3 regions of the Shewanella sp. MEBiC00475 genome follow, and region 2 is predicted to be linked to each of the others. Evidence: predicted binding sites of a transcription regulator. Region 2 holds the regulator's gene; each other region holds the start of a gene.

Region 1 (4,294 bases), 2.1 Mb from region 2:
AATTAATATGCTCAACAAGCCCGCCTTTAACCAAAAACGCGACAATATCATCAGCACTACTCATTCCCATATAATGCTTATTAATTGTATTAGCGACTTTTTTAGGTAAATAAACCACAGCCGTCGTTTGATCACTGGTAGGAAGAGTCAGGTACTTACTTTGCAATTCTTTTTGAATAAAATTATTTAGCTTGTCATAAAAACTATCTGTAACCCAGCTAGACCCATCTTGGAGAATGCTAAATTTCTTCTTTTTATCTTTATATTCAAACTGTAACGTGACGGTTGTGTCCATACTCCCACTGACAGAAATATTAGTTGGCTTAAATTCGCCAAGTGTCACATAGACATGTTGCATAAATACGTATTTATATGATTCGATTCCATCAATACACTCTGGATCATAATGAAGAAAACGTTCTGGCGTGATACTTTCGAAAATTTGAAATAAATCATTGCTCGACTCGAGGTCACATAATTCAATTTCAACGTTAATATTATGCTTCTTAAGCAAATTTGTTATTCTTTTTAAAAGATCCATTTTATTGTTTCCATTAAATATACAGGTAACACAGTTGTAACCTCTTTAACTGAGGAAAACCTCAAAGCTTTAAATTACCTTACCACTATTTCACTTTTGCTTTGGTCTTCTTTTTATACGTTTTTTTAAAACTGCGCTTTGGCGCACTATTGGCAACACCTTGTAATGCTGAGGGTAACTGACTTGACGCTTGAGTAATAAGACCATCTAACTGACTGAGTAATGGCTGCATAAACGCATCGTACTTTAAGCGTTTTTGGCTAATGGCATCGAGGCTGTTTTCCCATAATGCGGTCATGTCGGGTGTGGTGGCAGAATCGGGTAAACTGCGAATAAGACCAACACCAACAGGCGTCGCTTTAATGGCTTTACCCTGACGAACTAAATAACCACGCTTGAACAGCAACTCAATAATCCCGGCACGTGTAGCCTCTGTGCCTAGGCCATCGGTTTCTTTGAGGATTTTTTTAATGTCGCTATCGGTAACATAACGACTGATGCCCGTCATGGCGCCTAATAAGGTCGCGTCAGTAAAATGTTTAGGCGCTTGGGTCATTTTTTCTAATAATTCACCACGCTCACATTGCAGTATTTGGCCTTTTACTAGCGGCGGTAGTGACTGCTCGTTATCGTCGTCATCATTGTTATTTGAATCAGTATTACTTTGATTTTCCGTTGTACGTTTAAATAACTGCTTCCAACCTAAAGCTTTATCTTGTCGCGCCTTAGTGGTAAATAATCCACCCTCAATGGTCACTTCAACAGCCGTTTCAGCATAGATATAAGCGGGATAAAACTGGGCTAAATATTGCCTTGCCACATGTTGATACAACTTGACTTCATTACTTGATAACACCGACAAATTTGCAACTTTTTCGGTGGGTACTATCGCATGGTGGGCATCCACTTTACTGTCATCCCAGGCTTTAGATTTAAGCTTGGCATTAGGTGCGTCGCAACCATCCACTAACCCAGAAGCGCCTCTAAGCACTGCATCCAATACTTTTGGTGCCAAAGCATGCTGCTCTTTAGGTAAATAGCGACTGTCTGAGCGCGGATAAGTGATCAATTTATGCCTTTCATACAAACTTTGGCAGGTGTCCAGTACCTCTTTAGCAGACAGGCCAAAACGTTTAGCTGCATCAATTTGCAGTGCAGATAAACTATAAGGCAATGGTGGATGTTGACGTTTATCTTTGGCTTCAAGCTTAGTCACTTCACCTGATTGTCCATTAATACGAGTAACCACATTTTCAGCTAAGCCTTTGGCTAAAACTCGGCCGTCTTCATCCATGTAAGGTTCACACGCTTCGCTAGGTTGCCACTTAGCACTAAAGGTTTGTTGTTGGTCGGTAACTAAATGTGCCAATACCTCATAAAAGGACTTGGGTTTAAAATCAGCAATCTCGTCATCGCGGCGTACCACTAAGCCCAACAAAGGCGTTTGAACTCTGCCAACTGACAACACTCCTTGATAACCCACTTTACGACCTTGAATGGTGTAAGCACGGGTCATGTTCATGCCATACAGCCAATCAGCACGGCTGCGAGCTAATGCTGAAGTCGATAAAGGAATAAACTCACGATTACTGCGTAACTGCCCTAGCGCTCGTTTAACTGCTTGTGGATTTAAATCATTGATTAATAACCGCTGAACTTGGTTGAGCTTGTCACCTTTTACGCCTAAATAGGCAATAACTTCATCCACCAGCAATTGCCCCTCACGATCTGGATCGCCAGCATTAATAATCGACGTGGCTTGTTTAACCAGTTTACGTAACACCGTAAGTTGACTGCGTGTTTTAGGTTTAGGCTGTAGTTTCCACGTTTGCGGCACTATGGGAAGGTGTTCGAGTTTCCAGGATTTAAAGGCATCATCATAAGCATCTGGATCGGCTTGCTCTAGTAAATGACCAATACACCATGACACGCAATCACCATTGGCAGCTGTAATAAAACCATCACCTTTTTTATGTGGCTTTGGCAGAACATCAGCAATAGCACGACCTAGACTGGGTTTTTCAGCAATATATAGAATCATAATCCATTATTGGGTCGCTAACGTTCAACTGAATGAACTTAATAACGCCACTTAACTGTATAAATTTACAGTATAGATTAGCGCTAAATACGCCAAGCTGCAAATACCAAATAATTATCCACTTTTTTGCTCAAATCATTACAATGCGCAGCTTCACTTTTAAACATGATAAACAGATGAAACTCAGTCAACGCTTAACACATATCAATAACATGATCCCCAAGGGTTACAGTCACATTTGGGATTGTTGTTGCGACCATGGATTGCTTGGCGCTGCGTTGCTAGATAAGCAAGCTACTAACATGATCAATTTTGTCGATATTGTGCCAGCATTGATGCAGCAGTTAACCACTAAACTTGAGCGGTTTTATCCGCAACAAACATCTCGTCAATGGCAGGTACATTGTAGTGACGTATCAGCGATACCACTGGAGCAACACCCGCAAATACCTTTGGTGATTATTGCTGGTGTTGGCGGAGATTTGATGATCGAGTTGGTTAATTCGCTTTGCCAACAACATTCTGCACGCAATATCGACTTTATCTTGTGTCCAGTTCATCACCAATATGAACTACGCCAACAGTTTATTAAACTTGATTGTGATTTAATTGACGAAAAACTGATTGAAGAATACCGTCGTTTTTATGAAATTTTGTATGTCCGATATGGTGGCCAGAAACCCCATAAAAACACTAATGAGGTGAACTACTCGCAACTGAAGCAGCGAGCTTCCAAGATAACAGCCTAAGCTGCTAACTTTTCTTTTTTGACGCTTCGCAGGGTGCTGCGAGTGGAGCTTTTGGCTCTGCTCGACTTACGGTTCCCTCCACGTCCACTATCTGATTTTAGGCGTAAAACACCTTCATCAGACAACACCGTTCCAGTGTCTAAAATCAGATTAATTGCCCTTTTCTTAATCACCAATGATGCATTGTGATCTGCATTGTCAGTATTGCCACATTTACCGCACATAAAGGATTCTTGTGATTTACGGTTGTCGGGGTGAGTGTAATCGCACTTGGCGCACTCCTGACTGGTATAAGCTGGGCTTACTTTAAATACGACTTTGCCTGCCTGGTTAGCCTTGTATTTTGTATAGGTTTCGATAACGTGCCAGCCTACATTCAGGATGGCTTTATTTAATCCTGCTTTTTGCTTGGCTTTGTTAGAAATAAATTGACCGCTTTCATTCTGTTTGGCTTTGGGCTTTTTGGTCATGTTTGAGATGCGTAGCGCCTCAAACACAATAATCTTAGCGTTGCTATCGACTAACGAGCGACTTGTTTTATGAGCGAAATCGTTGCGGATATTGGCCTTTTTGGCGTGATGTGTAGCAATACAATGCTTGGTCTTGTTTCTGCGATTAGAGCCTTTTGTTTGCTTGGCTAATCGACGCTGTAACCGCTTAATGTAGCGTTCGGCTTTAGTCATGTGGTTTTTCTGGTTATCAGAAAAATCGAACGTCATTAAGCCTGCGTGAACAGGAATAGCAACACCTCGGTCAACACCGATAGTGTGTTCTTCCAAATACTCTTTTGTTGAGCATTGCAGGAACGCCAAATGCTCTGCATTGCTCAATAGCTCAACCTCGCTCTTTCCATTCTCATAACAGAAAGACACCGTATATTGGCCGCGTTCTTTACGCACATAAAGTGAATTTGGGATTTTGAATTTACTGTGCGCTTTAAACGATAAATAGCCAATAAACAGC
Region 2 (4,294 bases):
TTCCGGTGCCTGCTGATTTAAGAAGTGCTGTAGATTAATGGGTTCACCAAAATTGACATAACCTCGGCCAAAATTACCTAATCGACTAATTGCCCCAAATACCTGCCACACAGATTCTTTTTTCTTTTTCTTACCACTTAATTCTTTATGATAAGTAGCCACTTCCATAACATGGTCATACCCTAAATACACAGGTACTAAAGTCACTGGACGCTCTATCCCACGTAACACACTGTTAATAGTCATGGCCAACATACCCGTTTTAGGCGCCAGCAAGCGTCCGGTACGCGAACGACCACCTTCAGTGAAATATTCGACGGAATAACCCTTAGCAAACAACTGATCTAAATATTCACGAAAGACTGCTGTATACAGTTTATTGCCATTAAAACTACGGCGGATAAAGAATGCCCCACCACGACGGAACATCGGTCCTGCAGGCCAGAAATTAAGGTTAATACCCGCGGCAATATGTGGAGGAACCATGCCCTGGTAATACAAAATATACGACAGTAATAAGTAATCCATATGACTGCGATGACAAGGCACATAAACAATCTCATGGCCATCATGATGTAACTGTCTTACCTGTTCGGCACCTTTAATATTAATGCCACTGTATAATTTATTCCATAACCAAGTCAGAAAGCGTTCAGCTATGCGCACTAAGCTATCGGAATAATGAGCAGCAATTTCGTCAAGATATTCAATAGCAGTTTCGCGAGCTTTCTCCACCGAGACTTTTTTGCTTGTCGATTCTTCTTCTATCGCCTTCTTGATAGACTCAGATTTTAGTAAAGAAGCAAACAATACGTTTCGATTAGGTAACTGTGGCCCTGTCATTACCTTGCGTTGGCGGCGAAAATGCACTCGTGCAACACGGGTTAACTTGTGAGCAATTCTTTTATCTGTACCGTGTTCATCGGCCATATAACGAAGCGATAATGCATTAGAGAACTGGACAAAATTATGTCGTCCTAAAAATAAAATCATTAACCATTTACGTAGCCATGTTGGATTTTCTCTTTCAAATACAGCCGCTTTCATGCTGTCATCTTCTTTCCCTGGGGTACGTCCCCAATAAAGACAAACAGGAACCAACTGAATATCTAATTCAGAGTTCTCACGATGAAGAGATAATAGACTGGTAAAATAATTAATGAATTTTTCACCACTTTCGCGTTTACCAAATAATGGTTTGCGCCCCTCTAAACAAACAACTCGAGGCACTTGCAAGCCATCAAGCTTTAATGGTTCATAAGGACTAGGCATACCAAAGCCCTCTGTGATTTCGCTCAAGGCGGCAATATCACTAATAGATTCCGTTTTCATCAAATAAACTAAAGGTTTAGTCGGATCTATATTGAGGTCATCAAAAGGATCATGTGGTACAACAATCGTTTGCACCATCCATTTTTGAATCCACTTTAATGTTCGTAAAAATATTGAATCAGGTTTTGACATGGTTATTTTCGCAACATAAGCCACTATAATATTGTTGCATAGGATACCAGAAACAACCCCGCTTACACTATCTGGCTTATTTATCTTTACATTTTGGATTTCTTTAGAAGTCACACCCCAAAGTTAAAATATAAAATAACGTTTTATAACAGTAAGTTAAATCAATTTGTACAAACAAATAACAAAAAACAGTTGGTTAATACTTGCGCGAACAGAATCACTGTATATAATGACAGTCACTGTATAAAAAGACAGGAATTGTCATGAGACCGTTAACGCCGCGCCAAGCTGAAATATTAGACTTAATTAAAAACAATATCGCCGAAACAGGTATGCCACCCACTCGAGCTGAAATTGCGAATCGTCTTGGCTTTAAAAGTGCTAATGCCGCCGAAGAGCATTTAAAAGCATTAGCCAAAAAAGGCTTTATCGAGATCATTCCTGGTACCTCTAGAGGTATACGATTACCTCATGAAGAACAGATTGAAACCGGTCTACCACTCATTGGGCAAGTTGCTGCTGGGGAGCCTATTTTGGCCCAAGAACATGTGGAAAACTATTATCAAGTTGACCCCAATATGTTTAAACCTGCTGCGGATTTTTTATTGCGGGTTCGTGGTGACAGCATGAAAAATATCGGCATTTTAGAAGGCGACCTCCTCGCGGTACATAAAATGCAGCAAGCACGTAATGGCCAAGTTGTGGTGGCACGAATAGACGATGACGTCACCGTAAAACGATTTGAACAAAAAGGTAACGTCATTTATCTGCATGCAGAAAATGAAGATTACAACCCGATAAAAGTAGATTTAAGTTGCCAAAGCCTAACCATCGAAGGGCTTGCCGTTGGTGTTATCCGTAATGGAGATTGGTTATGAACAAACTAATGGGCATCGCCCCACGCCACCCTGGCTTATGGGTAGATTTATCAGACACAGAACTTCAGGGCAACCAAACCATTCAAACATTGCAAACGGTTACCCAAGGTGAAGCAGAGCTGAGTCAATTGTGTAGTCAACTAGCAACGTTAAGCCAACAAGGCCGCTGGATTGTACTCATTAGCCCACCTCACATTGGTTATAAACATATGCTGGCAAGTGCCGGAGTGAGAATGGATCGCATTTTACTGGTTCACACCAAAGATGAAGTCGAGACATTATGGGCCATGGAAAAAGCACTCACTAGTGGTACATCTAGTGCAGTAGTAACTTGGACAAGCTCACTTGATGCTCGCGATAGTCGCCGTTTGGAAATAGTAGCCAAAAGCGCACGTGCATTAGGGATCGTAATTGAAGATGTGAATACTCACTTACCTCACAAACATCAACTTGTTAGCCCGACCTTAGCAAATGGAACAAGTAATTTTTGCTCGTTTCACTAAGCACGAACCCTTAATAACCAAGCCCTGTATTGAATTCAGGGCTTTTTTTTCACCTTTTTCAGGCGATTAAGAAAAAAAGTGATCTTGATCAATCCTTAATCTACAAGTAATGTACTTAACAAGGATGAAACAATTTTTTATCTTTAATTTGACGTAAATGGCAGATTTAATAGTCATCGATGGGAAAACGTCAACACAAATTGATAAGTTCAGTCGTAGGTACAAGCGTGGTGCACAGCTAACAATAAAACCGTAGACCGTCTGTTTACAACCACCAAGGTACTTTGAGGTCATCAAACTTTTTTCGGGAACCGAAGAGTTTGCATAGAGCAGAGAATTACTGTGTGACTTTTCTTTGTAATTGCAATTTGCAATTAACAGAGGAGCAGTCTTGTGAAGCAATGGTTGTATTGTTTACTGGTTGTGTGTGTAGCACTTCCGCTTGGGGCAACAGCAATGCCCCTCAACATGACTCAAGGCGTGACAGATATCAGTGGTCAGGTTTATCACCTCCACATGACGATTCTTTATATCTGTTGTGCCATTGGGTTAGTGGTGTTTGGGATCATGATCTATTCAATGATTTACCACCGCAAATCAAAAGGCGCAGTCGCGGCCAATTTTCATGAAAGTACCAAAGTGGAAATTGCTTGGACCGTCATTCCTTTTATCATCTTAATCGCCATGGCTATTCCAGCCACCAAAACCTTAATTGCTATGGAAGATCCCAGCGATGCTGATCTCACCATTAAAATTACCGGGTCGCAGTGGAAATGGCATTACAGCTATTTTGATAAAGACATCGAATTTTACAGCTCATTATCTACCCCCAGAGAACAAATTGACGGTAGTGAGGCTAAAGGAGAACATTACCTCCTTGAAGTTGATAAACCACTAGTACTCCCCATTAACCAAAAAGTACGTTTTTTGATGACTTCTGATGATGTTATCCACTCATGGTGGGTGCCCGCTTTTGCCGTTAAAAAAGATGCTAATCCAGGCTTTATTAATGAAACTTGGACTCGTATTGATAAGCCCGGTATTTATCGCGGCCAATGTGCCGAATTATGCGGTAAAGACCATGGCTTTATGCCGATTGTAGTGCAAGCATTGTCGGAGGACGATTTTGATAATTGGTTAGTTGAACAAAAACAACTAGCAAGCAATGCCGCTGCTGCGGCGGCGGCATCAATGACCCAAACCCTGTCACTCGGAGATCTAACCTCACAAGGTGAACAAATCTATATTGCTAGGTGTGCTGCTTGTCACCAACCTAATGGTGCGGGTCTTCCTGGTGTATTCCCATCATTAATTGGCAGCCCTATCATAAAAGGCCCTGTTGAAGGCCATCTAAATATCGTCATAAACGGTAAACCAGGTACCGCAATGCAGGCCTTTGCAAAACAACTTAGCGCCCAAGAAATTGCAGCAGTGATTACCTTTGAACGT
Region 3 (4,294 bases), 2.3 Mb from region 2:
TAACACGTTGTTTGGGTTTCAAATCTTCAAGTTTAGCAGGTACAAGTTTAATGACCGGAGCCGCTAAAGTTGCTGGACGTTCTTTTTTAACAGCAGGAGCACGTTTCGGTGCAACTTTCTTAGCAGGCTTTTTAGGAGCCAAAGCTTGACGTTTGGCTTTAGCTTTATCTTGGCTTTCTTTAAGCGTCAAAATAGCATGGTCGATGTGCTCTTGTTCTAATTCAGCACATTCATTACCGTCAAGATCAATACGTTTAGCACCCGCTTTAACGCCTTTCAAATAACGCCAGCTGCTTGTGTAACGACGAAGCGCTACACGCAATTGTGTTTTACTGACTTTAGAATCATCAGCTAACCGTTCAGCCAAATCTTGAAACAAACCAATTTTTAATGGCTTAGTTTCACCTTCTGCAATAAAGCATAAAGGAAAGGTTTCATATAAATACGCTAATATTGCGTTGGTGTCGGTCAACTTGTCTGTTGATTCCATTTTTACTTCCACGTTAATAAAGGGACTGATTATGCGGCTTAAAATTTGCCATGCAGTCGTTCATCTTTCGTTAAACCTTAACCTTTAAGGCTCAACGTACAAAATATCACTATCCGCCAGTTAGCTAAAGTCATTGAAACAAACCTTAACAATTTAACCAAACTTACTCTCAGCTTAATCATCGCTCATCAGTAAATCCAGCACAAATGCGTATAGCGGCATATTATAAAGCCCACGGCAGCGAATGCGACCATGATTTAATCTAATTTGTTCGCTATTTAACCAAATAGGCAAGTTTCTAGACTTTTTATCATGTTTTCTAGGCCGATTTGATCATCTTGATCAAAACGATTCAATAATGGACTGTCAATATCTAACACTGCCACAACCTTATTGCCCTGTCTAACAGGAATTACAATTTCAGAATTACTCGCCGAATCGCATGCTATATGACCATCAAATTCATGAACGTCAGCAATTCGCTGGGTTTTATTTTCTGCAGCAGCAGTCCCACAAACACCTTTACCCATATTGATACGGGTACAAGCGACTTTACCTTGGAATGGACCAAGGACTAATTGCTCACCGCGCTTGATATAAAAACCAGCCCAGTTAAGGTCTTCCAGGTTGTCATTCAACAACGCTGAAAAATTAGCCATTGCCGCAATTAAATCATCTTCGCCTTCTAATAAAGCTTGTGCTTGACGATTTAACGTTTGGTAAAATTCGGTTTTCATTTCCATTCCTTAAACTGAACACTCACAAAAAGAGTGAGCTATTAACGTGCCTATTCGGCTGATGTATTTTTAGCGGTCACTTTCTTGCTTTTTGCCGCAGGAGTGTTTTTAACCTGTACGATACCTTTTAGCAAGTTAGAAAGCTCATCTTTATGGTTTGCTAGGTAAAATGCCAACTGTTCGCATTTATTTTCATCAAGTCCGAGGTCTGCCTTAGCGATAAAAGGCACTAGATTATCGGAAATATCAAGCATCTTATCGTAGGCATCTGCCTCTTTCTTCGATATAAATGTCATCTTTTCCACCCCTTCTCTGACCACGACAAACTGGGTTATCACTGCCATGATGTAATCCTCACTGTTTTTATATACAGTGTATAGAATCTCACATAGTTAACTTATGATGCAAGTGTTCTGGTTATTCTGATATTATCAAGTGAAGAAAATTGAGATTATTTAGGGCCTGTTGATCTTTCAAGGTTGTTTTTGCAACGAATTGTTGTTCACTTATACAAGGCAGAGGCTTTGTAGTGTAGTTATCCTACATTAGAAGCCGATAACGCAGTAGAAATGAACAACAAACGCTGCCCGAAGGCTTCGGCTAAAAACGTTTTACTCTTTGTTGAGCGAACTTTACTTAGATTGCTAAGCAGCAATCCACTCGCCTCGATTAAAACGTTTTTATCTCGAACAAAATTTAACCAGCAAAGATCAACAGGCCCTTACTATTGATACATTTATTTACCAATATAAGGCAAAGCAGAGAGGCTTAACTCTTCGCTCCCCCAATAATGCGTTTCAATATGGATTAGATTAATTCTACATGCATGAACTAGATGACCATGATTCAATAATTTTATGCCAATCATGTGATTTGGTAGTGAGGAGACGAGCTTTGCCCTCAAGTGCTAGAGCGTTGTGCCCACGCTGCCACACTGCATTATATGACGCTCCTTATTGCTCAATTAATGGCATGTTGGCATTGTGTATCGCGGCGCTGATTATTTTTATACCCGCTAATTTATTACCTGTACTTGAAATTCATTTTCTTGGTAGCGTGCGAACGACAACCGTATTGCAGGCTGCTATTACAGTGTGGTTAGAAGGATATTGGGTTGTAGGCTTAGCGGTAATGGTCGCGGCGGTTATCGCACCTGGACTCTTAATATTATCGATTTTAACCCAAGTGGTCATTGTAAAATTAAAGCTTCATAGTTCATTTTGGCAAAGAACTTACAGTACACTTTTAAAAAATCATGGTTTAATATCACAAATGACCATGTTAGAAATTTATGTCATCAGCTTTTTAGTATCTGCATTTCAACTTTCTGATTTTTCGGATGTTTATTTCGGAATGGGCACCTTGTGTTTTACCATGTTGTTTATCATAATTTTATTCTTACAACGTGAATATAACCTAGAACACATGTGGAGCTATGTTGATGCCTAATCATCCAACCACCATTGCAGGTGAAATCACAAAATGCAGTGCAGAGACCGTTGAGAATACGAACGACGATGCGACAAAGAAGACCCCATCGAATTTTCAAGGAAAACAAATGGGCTTATGTCTATGTCCTGTGTGTCGTAAACTTAATCTGCTTAGTAATGGTCATTGTAGACGTTGTTTTAGCCAATTAAGCAGCCGTAATTATGCCAGTATCCAGCAAAGCTGGGCTTTATTGATCACGGCAACCATTTTACTTGTGGTCGCCAATATTTATCCAATCACGTTATTAACCAACCGTGGTGTGGTCACCAACGACACTATTTTTAGTGGTATTAGCCATTTAGTTAAAACCGGCATGTTCCCGATTGCCATTATTGTTTTCACAGCGAGTATTTTAGTACCTTGGCTAAAAATTATTGGCTTAGCTACTTATTTGTCTGCTATCAGTTTTAACCTACCAATATCAAAAAGAAAGTTAATGGTTGGTTTTCACATCATTGAATGGATTGGCCGTTGGTCAATGCTCGACTTATTCGTGATTTCATTAACGGTTGCCTTAGTGAATATGGGGCAACTTTTAGACGCCAAACCTGCACCCGCCGCAACAGCATTTGCATTAGTTATATTACTAACGCAACTCGCGGCAAAAGTGTTAGATACTCGTTTACTCTGGGACCGCTTGGAACAAACAAATGACAGAAATTGAATCGCCGAAAATTGTGAAGAAAAAATTATTCTCGCCAATATGGTTATTACCTGTTGTCGCCTTGATATTAGGCGCTTGGTTAGGTGTAAAAAGCATTAAAGAGTCGGGCATTGAAATTTTGATCCACTTTCCCAGTGCCGCTGGAATTGATATCGGTAAAACCTTGGTAAAATACCAAGGTTTGTCGGTAGGTAAAGTAACCGATATAGGCATTGATGATGATCTTAAAGGCGTTAACGTAAAAGTAGTCATGGATTACCGCGCTGACCCATTTTTGAATAAAAATACCCTTTTTTGGTTAGTTAAACCTAAAGCCAGTATCACCGGTGTTGAAGGATTAGATACCTTATTTTCGGGAAATTACATTGCAATCCAACCTGGAGATGGACGTTCTGCAACTATTTTTGAAGCACAACGTGAAGCCCCAGCGATTCTTCCCGGCAGTGAAGGAATAATGATTGAACTGAAATCCCCCAAACTAGGATCGATTGATGTCGGCTCGCCAGTATTTTTCCGTCAAGCTCCTGTAGGAAGTGTTGTTAGCTATCGTCTAGATGGAAATAAACAAATTATTATCAGCGCATTTGTTCAAGAGCAATATGCTCATTTAGTCAATAAAGACTCCCACTTTTGGAACGTGTCAGGCTTAAAAATAGATGCTTCTTTATCTGGGGTAAAAGTCAGTACTGAAAGTATCGCGTCTATTCTTGCCGGCGGCATCAGCTTTGATACCGGAAGCAACACTTTAAAAGCCGAAAATGGTGATGTTTACACCCTCTATGATGATGAAGTCACCGCTATTGGTGGGGTTAATTTTAGGTTAACCGCTGCTGACAGTGAAGATGTTAATGAAGGTACAGCCATCATTTACCGTGGTGTCATTATAGGTGAAATTGAAAAAGTAACGTTAAC

The links. The regulator LexA, encoded in region 2, represses DNA repair genes until DNA is damaged. The targets are predictions, from matches to a motif close to TACTGTATNNNNATACAGTA.
Region 1: a site for LexA is predicted at 2,636-2,655, ahead of FCN25_RS17515 (DNA topoisomerase III). Genes of this name have one in related genera too.
Region 3: a site for LexA is predicted at 1,583-1,602, ahead of FCN25_RS18950 (YebG family protein). Genes of this name have one in related genera too.

Annotation. Positions count from the first base shown of each region.
Region 1 is NZ_CP039928.1:3,948,450-3,952,743, reverse strand. It holds gene FCN25_RS17520 (hypothetical protein) at 1-541, opposite strand, end outside; gene FCN25_RS17515 (DNA topoisomerase III) at 627-2,582, opposite strand; gene FCN25_RS17510 (tRNA (adenine(22)-N(1))-methyltransferase TrmK) at 2,759-3,331, shown strand; gene FCN25_RS17505 (RNA-guided endonuclease TnpB family protein) at 3,328-4,294, opposite strand, start outside.
Region 2 is NZ_CP039928.1:1,883,767-1,888,060, forward strand. It holds gene plsB (glycerol-3-phosphate 1-O-acyltransferase PlsB) at 1-1,464, opposite strand, end outside; gene lexA (transcriptional repressor LexA) at 1,728-2,342, shown strand; gene FCN25_RS08310 (cell division inhibitor SulA) at 2,339-2,845, shown strand; gene coxB (cytochrome c oxidase subunit II) at 3,239-4,294, shown strand, end outside.
Region 3 is NZ_CP039928.1:4,268,198-4,272,491, reverse strand. It holds gene proQ (RNA chaperone ProQ) at 1-490, opposite strand, end outside; gene FCN25_RS18955 (GAF domain-containing protein) at 769-1,227, opposite strand; gene FCN25_RS18950 (YebG family protein) at 1,278-1,571, opposite strand; gene FCN25_RS18940 (paraquat-inducible protein A) at 2,050-2,676, shown strand; gene FCN25_RS18935 (paraquat-inducible protein A) at 2,786-3,382, shown strand; gene FCN25_RS18930 (PqiB family protein) at 3,369-4,294, shown strand, end outside.